4 regions of the Arthrobacter sp. 10N410 genome follow, and region 1 is predicted to be linked to each of the others. Evidence: riboswitches for the same ligand, from Rfam matches in the RefSeq annotation. Region 1 holds a riboswitch; each other region holds the start of a gene.

Region 1 (3,454 bases):
CGCTTCGCTGATGACCTCGGGGTGCAGGGGGATGCGGCCGTCCGGAGTGTAGAACGTCTGGCCGCGGCGCCGGGTCTCGGCGTCGAGCGCGCCGCCGGGGGCGACGAAGGACGGGACGTCGGCGATCGCGTAGAAAACCCTGTACCCGTCGCCGGCGCGGTCAATGAACAAGGCCTGGTCCAGGTCCGTCGAGGACGCCGGGTCGATGGTCACGAACTCCACGTGAGTCAAATCCAGTTCCGGCAGCTCGTGGGAGGCGACGGCCGCCTCGGCGTCCCGGAGCACGGCTTCCGGAAACGGCCCGGGCAGCTCCAGGACGGTGCGCAGTGCGTTGAGCGCCTGGGCAAGCTGGTTCTTCTGCTGGCGGACGCTCGGAGTCAGGCGATGATGAGACACGGAATCAGGTTAGCCCGATTTCCGCTACTAGTCTTGAAGCATGAGCACCTCCCCGGCCGAGCCCGCCCGCTACAACCGTTTCCTCCGGGACCTGCTGGGCGTGATGGCCTACGGGGAGCTCTCGGCCTTCGAACGGCTCTCCTCCGACGCCCGGTATTCGCCCACCCTGCACGACCGGGCGGTGCTGGGCGGCCTCGCCGTCATCGAGTTCCAGCATTTTGAACTGGTCTGCGCGAAGCTGGCGGAGATGGGCATTGACGCGGAGGAGGCCATGCTGCCGTTCCAGCCTTCGGTGGACCACTTCCATGAGCGCACCCGCCCCGCCGACTGGCACGAGTCGCTCATGAAGGCCTACGTGATCGACACGGTCTCCGCGGACTTTTACCGGTCCATTTCGGGCTATGTCGACGCCGGGACGGCCGGGCTGATCGAACTGGTCCAGGCGGCCGGGGACGCGACGGTGGTGCTGCGGGACCGGCTCAAGGCCGCGCTCGCCGACGATCCGCGGCTGGCGTCCCGGCTGGCCCTGTGGGCTCGGCGGTTGCTCGGCGAAGCGCTTACCCAGGCCCAGCGGGTCAGCGTGGAGCACGCCTTCCTCGGCGGCCTGACCGGCACGGACGAGGACCGGGCCGGTGAACTCGCCCGCGCCCTGACCGCCGAGCTTGCCGCCGCCCATTCCCGTCGGATGTCAGAGCTGGGACTAGCCGGCTAGTTGTCCGCGGCGCCGCTGTGGACGTCGGCGTCGGCGTCCGCCCCGGCGTCGAGCGCGGCGAGCAGGGCACGCGCGGCCCCGGCAGGATCAGCGGCCTCGGTAATCGCCCGGACCACCACAATCCTTCTGGCTCCGGCGTCGACCACCTGGGCCACGTTGCCCAGGTCGATGCCGCCGATCGCGAACCACGGCACCACCCCGGCGACTTTCCCGACGTCGGCGGCCTCGGCCCGGCCGATCGCCGCGGCGGCGTAGCGCACCAGGTCCAGCCCGACGGCGGCGCGGCCCGGCTTGGTGGGGGTGGCCCAGACCGGGCCCACGCAGAAGTAGTCCAGCCCGCCCCGGCCCGGGGACGCCGCGATGGCCGCATCCACCTGTTCCGGCGTGTGCGTGGACATGCCGATCACGGTGCCCTTGCCCAGGAAATCCCGTGCCGCGGCGAACGGGATGTCCTTTTGCCCAATGTGGAACACCGGCGCCCCTGCCAGTGAGGCCAGGTCGGCACGGTCGTTTACCGCCCAGAGCCGGCCGTGCCGCCGCGCCACGGAGTGCAGGACCTCCAGCAGCTCAAGCTCCTCGGCCGCCTCCAGCGACTTGTCCCGCAACTGGATGATGTCGACGCCGCCGGAAAAGGCGGCGTCAACGAAGTCCTCGAAGTCACCGCGCTCCTTCCGGGCATCGGTGCACAGGTACAGGCGGGCGGTGGTGTGGACATCCTGGCTCATGCCCCAAGCCTAGTTCCTCTAAACTGGGCGCATACCGCGGGAGCCCGCGCGGGCCGCCAGACGTCCGACGGGCTGAGAGGGCGTCAGAGCCGACCGCTTGACCTGATCCGGCTAGTACCGGCGTAGGGAAGGAACCCATGGACGTATCCGTCGCACCACCCGCCACACCACCGGGCCCATCCTCGGATTATTACGACGTCATCGTGATCGGCGGGGGAGTGATCGGCCACGGCATCGCCTGGGAGGCCCGCCGTTCGGGCCGTACCGTCGCGCTGGTCGACGACGCCCCCGGCACCGGCGCCAGCTGGGCTGCCGCCGGCATGCTGGCGCCCGTGAGTGAACTCCACTACCAGGAGGAGGAGCTCCTGGCCCTGATGCTGGAAGCCTCAGGGCTGTGGCCGGAGTTCGCCGCCGGCCTGGCCGGCGGCAGCACTGACGGCGGCGGCACTGGATATCTCACGACGCCGACCCTCGCCGTCGGCGCGGACGCGGCCGACCGCCGGGCGCTCGCCGACCTGCGGGCCGCGCAGCAGGCCTGCGGCCTGGCCGTGGAGCCGCTGACCGTCCGTGAAGCACGCAGCCGCGAACCGTTGCTCAGCCCCGGTATCTCCTGCGCCTTCGACATCCCGGCCGACCACCAGGTGGATCCGCGCCGGTTGCTGGCCAGGATCGGTTCACTGCTGGCTGCCGACAGCCGGTTCACGGCCGTGCCCCGCCGCGCGGCCGGGCTGCTCTGGCGCGGCGGCCGCGTCGCCGGCATCCGTTTCGAGGGCGGCGGAGAGCTCCGCGCCGGCGAGACGGTCGTAGCCAACGGTCTGGCCGCGGCGGAACTGCAGGGCCTGCCCGGGGGATTGTCCCTGCCGCTGCGTCCGGTTTACGGGGACATCCTGCGGCTCCGGGTCCCGGCACGGCTCCGGCCACTGCTGCGCTCGACCGTGCGGGGCCTGGTCCGCGGGGTTCCGGTCTACATCGTCCCGCGGGAGGACGGCACGGTCGTGATCGGCGCAACCCAGCGGGAGGATGCGCCCTCCGAGGCTGGCGCCGTCTCTGCCGGCGGCGTGTACCAGCTTCTGCGCGATGCCCAGCAGCTGGTCCCGGCCGTTGCCGAGCTGGAACTGCTCGAGGCCACGGCGCGGGCACGGCCCGGGACCCCGGACAACGCCCCGCTCCTGGGGCGCGTGGCCAGCGCCGGATCCGGACAGGACGTCGAGGGACTCATCGTTGCCACCGGGTTCTTCCGGCACGGGGTCCTGCTCACCCCGGCGGCCGCCGCCATTTGCCGGGCGTTGCTGGACGGAGAGCCGGACCGGCGCTGGGAGGGCTTCCGCCCGGACCGCTTCTCCAGCCGCCGCCCGGTTTCTCCAGCCCCCGGCTCATCCGAGCGGGACGCTTCACCCGCGGACGCTCCAGCGAAAGACAGGACGACAGCATGAATATCAGGCTCAACGGAGCGCAGCACGCCCTCGCCGACGGCGCCACTATCAGCGCCTTGGTCAGCGGGGTGACCGGCCGGACGCTGGCCGCCGACGGCCGGGCCACGGACGGCCGGAAACTGGGCGTCGCCGTCGCCCGCAACGCCGAGGTGGTGCCGCGCAGCCAGTGGCACGCGACCGCGCTCGCC
Region 2 (3,454 bases), on a different contig from region 1:
CACAAGGGTGCCCGCCTGACCAGCCAGATCTCGCTGCCCGGCCGTTACCTGGTGTACGTGCCCGGCGGTTCCATGACCGGCATCTCCCGCAAGCTGCCCGACGTCGAACGCAACCGGCTCAAGCGGATCCTCAAGGACCGCCTGCCGGAAGACGCCGGTGTCATTGTCCGCACCGCGGCCGAGGGCGCTTCGGAAGAAGAGCTGACGCATGACATCAACCGGTTGCGAGCCCAGTGGGAGGGCATCGAAAGCCAGTCCACGTCCACCAAGATCCTCGCCCCCGAGCTGCTCTACGGCGAACCTGACCTGACCATCAAGGTGGTCCGCGACGTTTTCAACGAGGACTTCTCCAAGCTGATCGTCTCCGGCGAGGAAGCCTGGGACACCATCGAGGCCTACGTCACCTACGTGGCACCGGACCTGGTGGGCCGGCTTGAGAAGTGGACCAAGGACACAGACATCTTCGCTGCGTGGCGCATCGACGAGCAGATCCACAAAGCACTGGACCGCAAGGTCTTCCTGCCCTCCGGCGGCTCGCTCGTGATCGACCGCACCGAAGCCATGACCGTGGTGGACGTCAACACCGGCAAGTTCACCGGCAGCGGCGGCAACCTCGAGGAAACCGTCACCAAGAACAACCTCGAAGCGGCCGAGGAAGTCGTCCGGCAGCTGAGGCTGCGTGACATCGGCGGCATCATCGTGATCGACTTCATCGACATGGTGCTGGAATCCAACCGCGACCTCGTGCTGCGACGCATGGTGGAGTGCCTAGGCCGGGACCGGACCAAGCACCAGGTTGCCGAGGTGACCTCGCTGGGCCTCGTGCAGATGACCCGCAAGCGGATGGGCACCGGGCTGCTCGAAGTCTTCGGCGAACAGTGCGAGGCCTGCGCCGGCCGCGGCATCGTCACCCACGACGAGCCCGTGGAACACCGCCGTGCCAACACCGTCGCCGCAGAACACCACGTCCCGCGGACCGAGCACCAGCCCGCCGCACGCAGTGAGCGCAAGCGTCGCCGCGGCAAGGGCGGCCAGGGCGGCGAAGCCATGCCGTCCGCACCCGTCGCCGTGCACGCCGAGCCCACCGAGGCGGAGCGCCACGCCAAGGCAGAGGCGACGCGCGCCGCGCTGGCCAACATCGCCGCCGCGGCGCACGCTGCCCACCTGCACGACGGTGAAGCGACAGCAGCTCCCGACGCCGAAACCCGCCAGGCCGCGCTCGACGCCGCCGTGGAACTCGCTTCGTCGGAGGAGGCAGCGGGTCGTCCCGCGGCCGTGCTGACCTTCGGCGGCGAACAGGTTGCCTTGCCCTTCGTCGAGCACGCCGAGGAAACCCCGCAGCCCGCGCTGACCCTGGACCTGCTGACCGAAGCGTTCGCCCACCTGGGCGACGCCGAGACCGGCAAGCCAGCCGCCGCGGCTCCGGTTGCCGAGTCGCCCGCAGCCGAGGTTCCCACGGCCGAGCACGCGGCGGAGCACGCTGCGGAGCACGCTGCGCCTGCAGCTGCAGCGCCGTCCCGCGCCACCCGGGGCCGCGGCCGCGCCAGGACGGCGCGGATCCAGCCGCCGAGTGTACGTACCGCCGAGGCCCAGGCCCCGGCCCGCCAGGAAGCTGCGAAGGCCCCTGCGGCCCAGGCGCCGGCCCGCCAGGAAGCCGGCAAGGCTCCTGCGGCCCAGGCCCCGGTACGCCAGGAAGCCCGCAAGGCCCCTGCGGCCCAGGCCCCGGACACCACCGGACCCCGACGGGTGCGCCGGAACCGGAGCGCCAGCCGAGCCCAGGGCGCCGCCAACGAGACGTCCGTGCAGCAGCGCGAGACCGCTCCGTCGGTTGAGGCCGTCTCAGTCCATGAGGCCAAGGCCCCGGAGCCGGCAAAGGTGGCCGCCAAGCCCGCCGCCAACGAGCCGATCATCCTCGGCGTCGGCGTCCCGGCGTCGGAGCTCTAGGACCCAGCAGGCACCACCACTCGCGGGTTCCGTCCGGGATCGACGTAACATCACGTCGACCCCGGACGGAACCCGCGAGGGCGTTAAGGGGACAGGCTGAAATTTAGCGGGGTTGCCGGCGAGGAACGCTAGGCTGGGGGACTGACACGGGGTGCCGCGCATCGAGCCGGCTGAGATCCAGACCCGTTGAACCTGTCCGGTTAGCACCGGCGAAGGGATGTCTCTTGTCTTCAACAACCCAGCCTGCATCGACGCAGCCTGCATCTAGCCGAACGTCAGCCTTCCTGCAGTCCGTCTTCCCGGAGCCCGACGGCGGGGCCTCAACGCCGCCGCGGATTCCGCGGGTGCTGGCCATCGCGGGCTCGGACCCCTCCGGCGGCGCCGGCATCCAGGCCGACCTGAAGAGCATTGCCGCGAACGGCGGCTACGGGATGGCTGCCATCACGGCACTGACCGCCCAGAACACCCAGGGCGTCCGGTCGGTGCATGTACCGCCGGCAGCGTTCCTGACCGCCCAGCTGGAGGCCATCAGCGACGACATCACCATCGACGCCGTCAAGATCGGTATGCTCGGCGACGACTCGGTGATCGACGCCGTCCGGGCCTGGCTCGAAAAGGTGCGCCCCGGCGTCGTGGTCCTGGACCCGGTGATGGTGGCCACGAGTGGCGACCGGTTGCTCCAGGAATCGGCCGAGACCGCGCTGCGGGCCCTCTTGCCACTGGCGGACCTCATCACCCCGAACCTGGCCGAGCTGGCCATGCTGCTGGGCGAACCGCCCGCCGCGGACTGGGCCAGCGCGCTGGAACAGGGCAAGCGGCTCGCGGCCCTGGCCGGCACCACGGTGCTGGTCAAGGGAGGCCACCTGCCGGCCGGCGGAGCCCCGGCCGGCGGAGCCCAGAGCGACTGCGCCCAGAACGACGGCGGTTGCCCGGACGCGCTCGTCAACACCGGGGGAGTGCTCGGCCAGGAGACGGTGGTGGTGCCCGGCGAGCGGATCGACACCCGCAACAGCCACGGCACCGGCTGCTCCTTGTCCTCGGCGCTGGCCACGGTCCAGGCCAGGACGGGGGACTGGGAGGCAGCGCTGCGGGAGGTCAAGCCGTGGCTGCTGGGTGCGTTGCGGGATGCCGGCCGCCTGGAGGTCGGATCCGGCAACGGACCCGTGCACCACTTCCACCACCTGCAGCACGCTGCGGCACCCCAGCTTCCTGCCGAGGGCGAGTTCGCCGCGCTGCTGGCAGGGCACGCGGCGGACGGGCTGGACGCGATCTACGGCCTGGACTTCATTCGGGGGCTCGCGGACGGTACCTTGCCGGAACCCGAGTTCGCCTACTACCTCGGCCAGGACGCCCTGTACCTCAACGGCTACTCCCGGGTGCTGTCCCGCGCGGCGGCCCTGGCGCCGTCGGAAGCCGAACAACTCTTCTGGTCCCGCTCGGCGCAGCAGTGCCTCGAAGTCGAATCCGAACTGCACCGGAACTGGCTGGCCGGCCGCGCCGTCGAGACCCA
Region 3 (3,454 bases), on a different contig from region 1:
GTGGACGTGCCCGACGCCGGCGTCGGCCTCGCGCTGCCCGGCGAGCGACGCCTCGGTGAGGTGCTGCTCGAGGTAGCGCTGCGGCGGCAGGGCCAGGCTGTCCATCACGACGTTCTTGCCGTCCCAGGACCAGGCTTCGCGGGGGCGGTCCCAGTAGAGCTCGATACCGTTGCCCTCCGGGTCATTGAAGTAGAAGGCCTCGCTGACAAGGTGGTCGGCGCTGCCGGTGAAGGATTGCGGCTCATACTGCGCGGCGGACGCGACGGTGGCGGCCAGCGAGGGCTGGTCCTCAAAGAGAAGGGCGGTGTGGAAGAGGCCGGCTTCGCCGCGGGAGGGCAGGTTCAGCCCGGGTGCCGGTGCCAGGTGGACCAGCGGCTTGAGCTTGCGTCCGAGGTAGAGCCCGCCGTCCTGCTCGGCAACGATGTCGAGGCCGAGGGCGCGCTGGTAGTAGTCCGTCATCAGCTTCATGTCGCCGACCTTGAGCATCACGGTGCCCATGGTGAGTTCGGCAGGAAGGAGATCCTGGGTGCTGGCTTCTACGGTCATTGAAACGCTCCGGTGGTTCTGTGGCCCCCGACCTTCGGCGACCCTCGTAGAGTTAAATTACTTGAAGCTTCAATTTATTCCTAATGGCCGGGGATGCTCCCCTGTACCAGTTCGCCGCGGAGCACGATGCCCCTGAGCTCGCGCAGGGTGCCGAGATTCCCGCGCGGATCCTCGGCGCAGACCAGGACGTCGGCACTGGCACCTTCTGTGATCGCGTCGGCTCCGAGCCAGTCGCGGGCGGCCCAGGCCCCTGCGTCGAGGGCGGCGCCGGCGGGGAGCCCGGCGCCGTGCAGGGCCTCAAGTTCGTCGACGATGCGCCCGTGCTTGATCACACTCCCCGCGTCCGTCCCGGCGTAGATGGCGACCCCGGCCTCATACGCCTCGAGGATCCGTTCGGCGCGGCGTTCCCAGAGCCCCAGCATGTGCGCCGCGTAGCGGGGGAACTTTGCCTTGGCCTGGGCCGCGATGTCCGGGAAAGTGGCGATGTTGATTAGGGTGGGGACAATCGGGACACCCTGTTCGACGAAGCGCGGCAAGTGCCGGGGAAGCAGCCCGGTTCCGTGTTCGATGCAGTCGATGCCGGCGTCGAGCATGTCATCGAGGGTGTCCTCCGCGAAGCAGTGCGCCGTGACGCGGGCGCCTTCGTCGTGGGCGGCCCGGACCGCGTCCCTGACGCTCCGGGCCGGGAAACTCGCAGCGAGGTCGCCGGCGTCGCGGTCGATCCAGTCCCCCACCAGCTTGACCCAGCCGTCCCCCGCGCGGGCCTGCTTGCGTACGGCCTCCACGAGGTCCTCGGGTTCCACCTCGACGGCGAAGCCCCGCAGGTACCGCCGCGTCCTGGCGATGTGCCGCCCGGCGCGGAGAATGCGTGGCAGCTCGCGCCGTTGCTGGATCCAGCGGGTGTCATGAACGGCGCCGGCGTCGCGGACCAGCAGGGTACCGGCGTCGCGATCGGTCAGGGCCTGCCGCTCGGCAACGTCCTCGGGAACATCCCCGCCGGGTCCGAGCCCGATATGGCAGTGCGCATCGACCAGCCCGGGGATCACCCAACCGTCCAGGACCAGGTCCGGCGCGGCCGCGGGGCGCCGGAAGGTCAGGCGGCCGTCCACGGCCCACAGCCCGCGCCGCTCTTGGTCGGCTCCGGTGAGGACCGGGCAGCTGAACTCGATGATGCCGCTCATGGCCTAAAGCCTAATCCGCATCGCGATCCGCGGGCCAAGCCCGCCCAGCCCCCCAGCCCCTCGACGGCTTCCCGTCGGGCTGTGGTAGCTTCGTCTACGACCACACGGGTGCCCTTGCAGGGGCTGAGATCGGGCTGACGCAGCCTGCGACCGTTGAACCTGTCCGGGTAATGCCGGCGAAGGAAGTGAGTATCTCTTTGAGCGCAACAAATCCACAGCAGAGCCCTGCCCAGAATGGGAACAGCGCCGCAGCAGCTACCGTGAAGCAGTCCCTGAAGTCGCATGCCCTCGCGTACGTCGAGGACGGCGGGATCCGCGTCCCGGTAACCGAAATCGCCCTGGCACCGTCCCCTGGCGGCGTCGGGAATCCTCCGTTCCGGGTCTTCCGCACCGCGGGCCCGGGCAGCGACCCGGTGGTGGGACTCGCCGCTTTCCGCCGTGACTGGATCGCCGGGCGCGCGGACACGGAGCCGTACAGCGGCCGGGAACGCACTCTGCTCGACGACGGCAAGTCCGCGGTCAGGCGCGGCGCCGCCTCGGCTGAATGGCGGGGCGCACCGCCCGAGCCGCGTCGCGCCGTCGAAGGCCGAACGGTTACCCAGATGCATTATGCGCGGCACGGCATCGTGACACCGGAGATGCGTTTCGTCGCGCTGCGGGAGAACTGCGACGTCGAGCTTGTCCGCGGCGAAGTCGCCGCCGGCCGGGCCATCATCCCAAGCAACATCAACCACCCGGAGTCCGAGCCGATGATCATCGGGAAGGCGTTCCTGGTGAAGATCAACGCGAACATCGGCAACTCCGCGGTAAGCAGTTCCATCGCCGAGGAGGTCGACAAGCTCCAATGGGCCACGCAATGGGGGGCGGACACGGTGATGGACCTTTCGACCGGGGACGACATCCATACGACCCGCGAATGGATCATCCGCAACTCGCCCGTCCCCATCGGCACCGTCCCGATCTATCAGGCACTGGAGAAGGTGAACGGCGAAGCAAACGCCCTGACCTGGGAGATTTTCCGTGACACGGTGATCGAACAGTGCGAGCAGGGCGTCGACTACATGACGATCCACGCCGGGGTGCTGCTGCGGTACGTCCCGTTGACCGCCAACCGGGTCACCGGCATCGTGTCCCGCGGAGGTTCCATCATGGCTGGGTGGTGCCTTGCACACCACCAGGAGAACTTTCTCTACACGCATTTCGACGAGTTGTGCGAAATTTTCGCCCGCTACGACGTCGCCTTCTCACTCGGCGACGGCCTGCGGCCGGGGTCGACGGCGGACGCCAACGACGCTGCCCAGTTCGCCGAACTGGACACCCTGGCGGAGCTCACGCAACGGGCCTGGGACTTCGATGTCCAGGTCATGGTGGAGGGCCCGGGACACGTGCCGTTCCACCTCGTCCGGGAAAACGTGGAGCGCCAGCAGGAACTCTGCAAGGGCGCGCCCTTCTACACGCTGGGGCCGCTGGTCACGGATATCGCACCGGGCTATGACCACATCACTTCCGCGATCGGCGCCACCGAGATCGCCCGCTACGGGACCGCCATGCTGTGCTACGTCACGCCGAAGGAGCACCTCGGTCTGCCCAACAAGGACGACGTGAAGACCGGCGTGATCACCTACAAGATCGCCGCCCACGCCGCCGATCTTGCCAAGGGCCACCCCGGAGCGCACGAACGTGACGATGCCCTATCCAAGGCCCGGTTTGAATTCCGTTGGCGGGAC
Region 4 (3,454 bases), 740 kb from region 1:
GTGGCCGACCGGAGGAAGCAGCCCAATGAGTCCTGACACGATTTCCGCCGACGCCGTAATCGACACCGTCTCGGCTGTGTTCATGGTGGTCGGGGCGCTGATGTCCCTCGGCGCGGCCATCGGCCTGCTGCGGTTCCCCGACCTCATGAGCCGGATGCACGCCGCGACCAAGCCGCAGGTGCTGGGGCTTTTCCTGCTGCTCTGCGCCGTGGGGCTGCAGCTGCGCACCTGGTGGGTGTGGCCGGTGCTGGTGGTCGCGTGGATCTTCCAGCTGCTCACAGTGCCGGTCTCCGCCCACATGGTTGGCCGCGCCGGCTACCGCACCAAGCACCTGCACCCCGAGCTGCTGAGCGCCGACGAGCTGGAAGCCGTGGTGCAGCAGGCGGCCGGCAAGCGCGGATTCACGGACGACGACGACGAGTAACGCCGCCGGCGGCGATATGGCTTAGACCAGGTCCTGGGTCTTGGCGAAGCGGGTGATCGCCCGCTGCGTGCCGCGGTTGGCGAGGACCTGGATGATGGCGCTGACCGAGGCCGAAATGAGGGCGAAGGTCAGGGCCTGGCGCAGGGTGGTGGGGACGTCGTCGTCGTGGCCCTTGGGCGGTTTGTTGCCGGTGGTCTTTTCCCAGACGGTGTCGACTACCTTGGTGCCGACGAAGCCGGCGAGGAGGCTGACGCCGGTGCCAAGCAGTTTGATGAAGATGTTCATACTTCGTACTCCTTGCGGGAGGAAACAGGGCTTCCCCTAGCCTAGCGTCCCCGGGCGGCCGAGGATTTCGGTCAGTGCCTCGACCACCAGCTCGTGGTCGTCCTTCTGCGGCAGCCCCGACACCGTGACGGTGCCTACCACCCCGGTTCCGCGCAGGTAGATGGGGAACGAGCCGCCGTGGGCTGCAAACTCCCGCTGGTCGAACCAGGCGTTGTCCTCGATCCTCTGACCGGCAGCACGCGCCCGCAGGCCCACCAGCAGCGACGGGACTTCATACCGCACCGCGGTGCGCTGTTTGGCCTTGATCCAGCGCTCATTGTCCGGGGTGGCGCCCTCCAGTGCGGCGTGGAAGAGGACCTGATCGCCCTTGCTGATGTCGATGGCGATCGGGTAGGAGCGCTGGCGGCCGAGTTGGACCAGGAGGAGGCCCAGGTCCAGCGCGTCGTCCTTGCTGAAGGACCGGAACTGCAGTTCGTCGATTTCGGCCAGGATGCGGCCGATGAGCGCGGCCAGGGATCCCGGCGGCTGTGGTTCCGCGGAGTCCGGGTCGTACTCGGGGGAAGGCACTGGTGCGTCGGTCATGGGACTCAGCTTCCGTTAGGTGGCCGCCGCCGCGCAAGCCCAACTGACTCGCAGTTGTTGCCGTTATGAGCCCTCAAAACGACAACGACTGCGAGTCACTTGGGAGTGCCGCCGGGTGTAAACTGAGCCAGCCCACAAGGGCGATTTAGATACGACAGGGGAGCGCCGCCGTCGGGCATCACTGGAGAAATCCAAGGTAACCGTAGGTGGGCGCTGAGAGTGCGGACAGCCGCAGACCCTCGAACCTGATCCGGTTAGTACCGGCGCAAGGGAGTCGAGTTCTCAGGGTGCCCGGCACCCGTGGCGAAGGCCGCGGTGCCGCCGGAGCACCCTCCCCTCCTGTTCCTCAGGAGGACGATATGACTGACATTTCTGCGAAGCAGACACTGACCACCGGCAAATACAGCTGGCGCGTGGTCGACATTGTGGTGGCCGCGTTGATCGCTGTTGCCGGCGGTGTGATTTTCTGGGCCTGGTCCCAGGGTTCCAACCTTGTTTCCGTCCCGCTCAACGCGGTCTACCCGCCGCTGACCGGGCTCTACGCCGGCGGCTGGATGATCCCGGCGGTGCTGGGCATGCTCGTTATCCGCAAGCCCGGGGCGGCGCTGTTCTGCGAAGCGGTGGCCGCCACCGGCGAGCTGATCATGGGCTCGCAGTACGGCACCACCGTGCTGATCTCCGGCATCCTGCAGGGCCTGGGCGCCGAACTCATCTTTGCCGCGTTCCTGTACAAGAAGTTCAACCTTCCGGTGTCCCTGCTGGCCGGTGCCGGTGCGGGCCTGTTCTGCGGCCTGAACGACTCCTTCCTGCCCTGGGGCTGGAACATCGCGTACGAAACCGGTGACAAGCTCGCCTACATCATCTTCTGCGCCATCTCCGGAGCGGTGATTGCCGGGGGACTGTCCTGGCTCGCCACCCGCGGCCTGGCCAAGACCGGGGTGCTGGCCTCGTTCGGGTCCCGCAAGGCGGCATCGGAACCCGTCTTCTCCTGATGCCCGCACACGCATGAGGTCTGTCGACGACGTACGCCCGGCCGCGGTCAGCGCCCGCGGCTGGGGCTGGCGGCACGCCGGCCGGGCCCGGCCCGCCGTGAGCGGCCTGGACCTGGACATCCGTCCGGGCGAGCGCGTGCTGTTGCTGGGCCCGTCCGGCGCCGGCAAGTCCACGCTGTTGCACGCCCTGGCCGGTGTGCTGGGGGACAGCACTGCGGCAGCCGCGTCCGCTGCTGCTTCCGCTGATGCCGAGGACTCCGATGAGACCGGCAGCCTGCTGATCGACGGAGCCCCGCCCAGGGCCCGGCGCGGGCGGGCCGGGCTGATGCAGCAGGACCCGGAGACCCAGGTGGTGCTGTCGCGGCTCGGCGACGACGTGGCCTTCGGGGCCGAAAACCTCTCGGTGCCCCCGGCGGACATCTGGCGGCGGGTGGGGGAGGCGCTCGACGACGTCGGGCTGGGCGGCCTGCCGCTGCATCACCCGACGTCGTCGCTCTCCGGAGGCCAGAAGCAACGGCTGGCGCTCGCCGGGATCCTCGCGATGCGGCCCGGGCTGCTGCTCCTCGATGAGCCCACCGCCAACCTTGACCCGGCCGGTGTCCTGGAGGTCCGCGACGCCGTGGGACGGTGCCTGGACAAGACCGGGGCCACCCTGGTGGTGGTGGAGCACCGGGTTGCTGTCTGGAAAGACCTTGTGGACCGGATCGTCGTGCTGCAGCCCGGATCCGCCACGGACTCCGCCGTGCTGCTGGACGGGCCCCCGGACCTGGTCCTGGAGCAGGCGCGGGACATGCTCATCTCCGCCGGCGTCTGGGTGCCGGGCCATGTGCCCGCCACCCGGGCCCGCCGCGGCCGAACAGGACCGGAAGGGGACGCCGGGGCCGGCCAGCTGCTGCTGGCCGCAGAGGAACTGGCCGTGTCCCGCGAACGGCCCCGCCGCACCGGTTTGCTGCGGGGCTTCAGCACGGTAACACCCGTCCCGGTGCAGTCCGGCATCACGGCCCGGGTCCGGTCCGGCCAGGCGTTGACCGTCACCGGCCCCAACGGTTCCGGGAAGTCGACCTTCGCCCTGACCCTGGCAGGCCTGCTCTCCCCGGTCTCCGGCGCGGTGTCCGCCACCACCGAGCTGAGCGCCGGCGCAGGCATCGATCCGTACAAATGGAGGGCCCAG

Evidence for each region. A riboswitch is a leader RNA that binds a small molecule or an ion and turns the genes downstream of it on or off. The one in region 1 is predicted to bind thiamine pyrophosphate.
Region 2: another riboswitch for thiamine pyrophosphate. It lies ahead of AC1DB8_RS05255 (bifunctional hydroxymethylpyrimidine kinase/phosphomethylpyrimidine kinase); the one in region 1 lies ahead of thiO (glycine oxidase ThiO).
Region 3: another riboswitch for thiamine pyrophosphate. It lies ahead of thiC (phosphomethylpyrimidine synthase ThiC); the one in region 1 lies ahead of thiO (glycine oxidase ThiO).
Region 4: another riboswitch for thiamine pyrophosphate. It lies ahead of AC1DB8_RS00185 (ECF transporter S component); the one in region 1 lies ahead of thiO (glycine oxidase ThiO).

Annotation. Positions count from the first base shown of each region.
Region 1 covers NZ_JBFTIP010000001.1:777,922-781,375, forward strand. The annotation lists gene AC1DB8_RS03720 (RNB domain-containing ribonuclease) at 1-396, opposite strand, end outside; gene AC1DB8_RS03725 (ferritin-like fold-containing protein) at 437-1,108, shown strand; gene thiE (thiamine phosphate synthase) at 1,105-1,833, opposite strand; TPP riboswitch at 1,860-1,980, shown strand; gene thiO (glycine oxidase ThiO) at 1,971-3,266, shown strand; gene thiS (sulfur carrier protein ThiS) at 3,263-3,454, shown strand, end outside.
Region 2 covers NZ_JBFTIP010000002.1:155,580-159,033, forward strand. The annotation lists gene AC1DB8_RS05250 (Rne/Rng family ribonuclease) at 1-1,944, shown strand, start outside; TPP riboswitch at 2,082-2,179, shown strand; gene AC1DB8_RS05255 (bifunctional hydroxymethylpyrimidine kinase/phosphomethylpyrimidine kinase) at 2,229-3,454, shown strand, end outside.
Region 3 covers NZ_JBFTIP010000002.1:69,316-72,769, reverse strand. The annotation lists gene AC1DB8_RS04810 (VOC family protein) at 1-546, opposite strand, end outside; gene AC1DB8_RS04805 (amidohydrolase family protein) at 627-1,727, opposite strand; TPP riboswitch at 1,822-1,929, shown strand; gene thiC (phosphomethylpyrimidine synthase ThiC) at 1,898-3,454, shown strand, end outside.
Region 4 covers NZ_JBFTIP010000001.1:39,852-43,305, forward strand. The annotation lists gene AC1DB8_RS00165 (MrpF/PhaF family protein) at 1-36, shown strand, start outside; gene mnhG (monovalent cation/H(+) antiporter subunit G) at 26-424, shown strand; gene AC1DB8_RS00175 (DUF4235 domain-containing protein) at 446-709, opposite strand; gene AC1DB8_RS00180 (heme-degrading domain-containing protein) at 746-1,291, opposite strand; TPP riboswitch at 1,438-1,581, shown strand; gene AC1DB8_RS00185 (ECF transporter S component) at 1,651-2,283, shown strand; gene AC1DB8_RS00190 (ABC transporter ATP-binding protein) at 2,297-3,454, shown strand, end outside.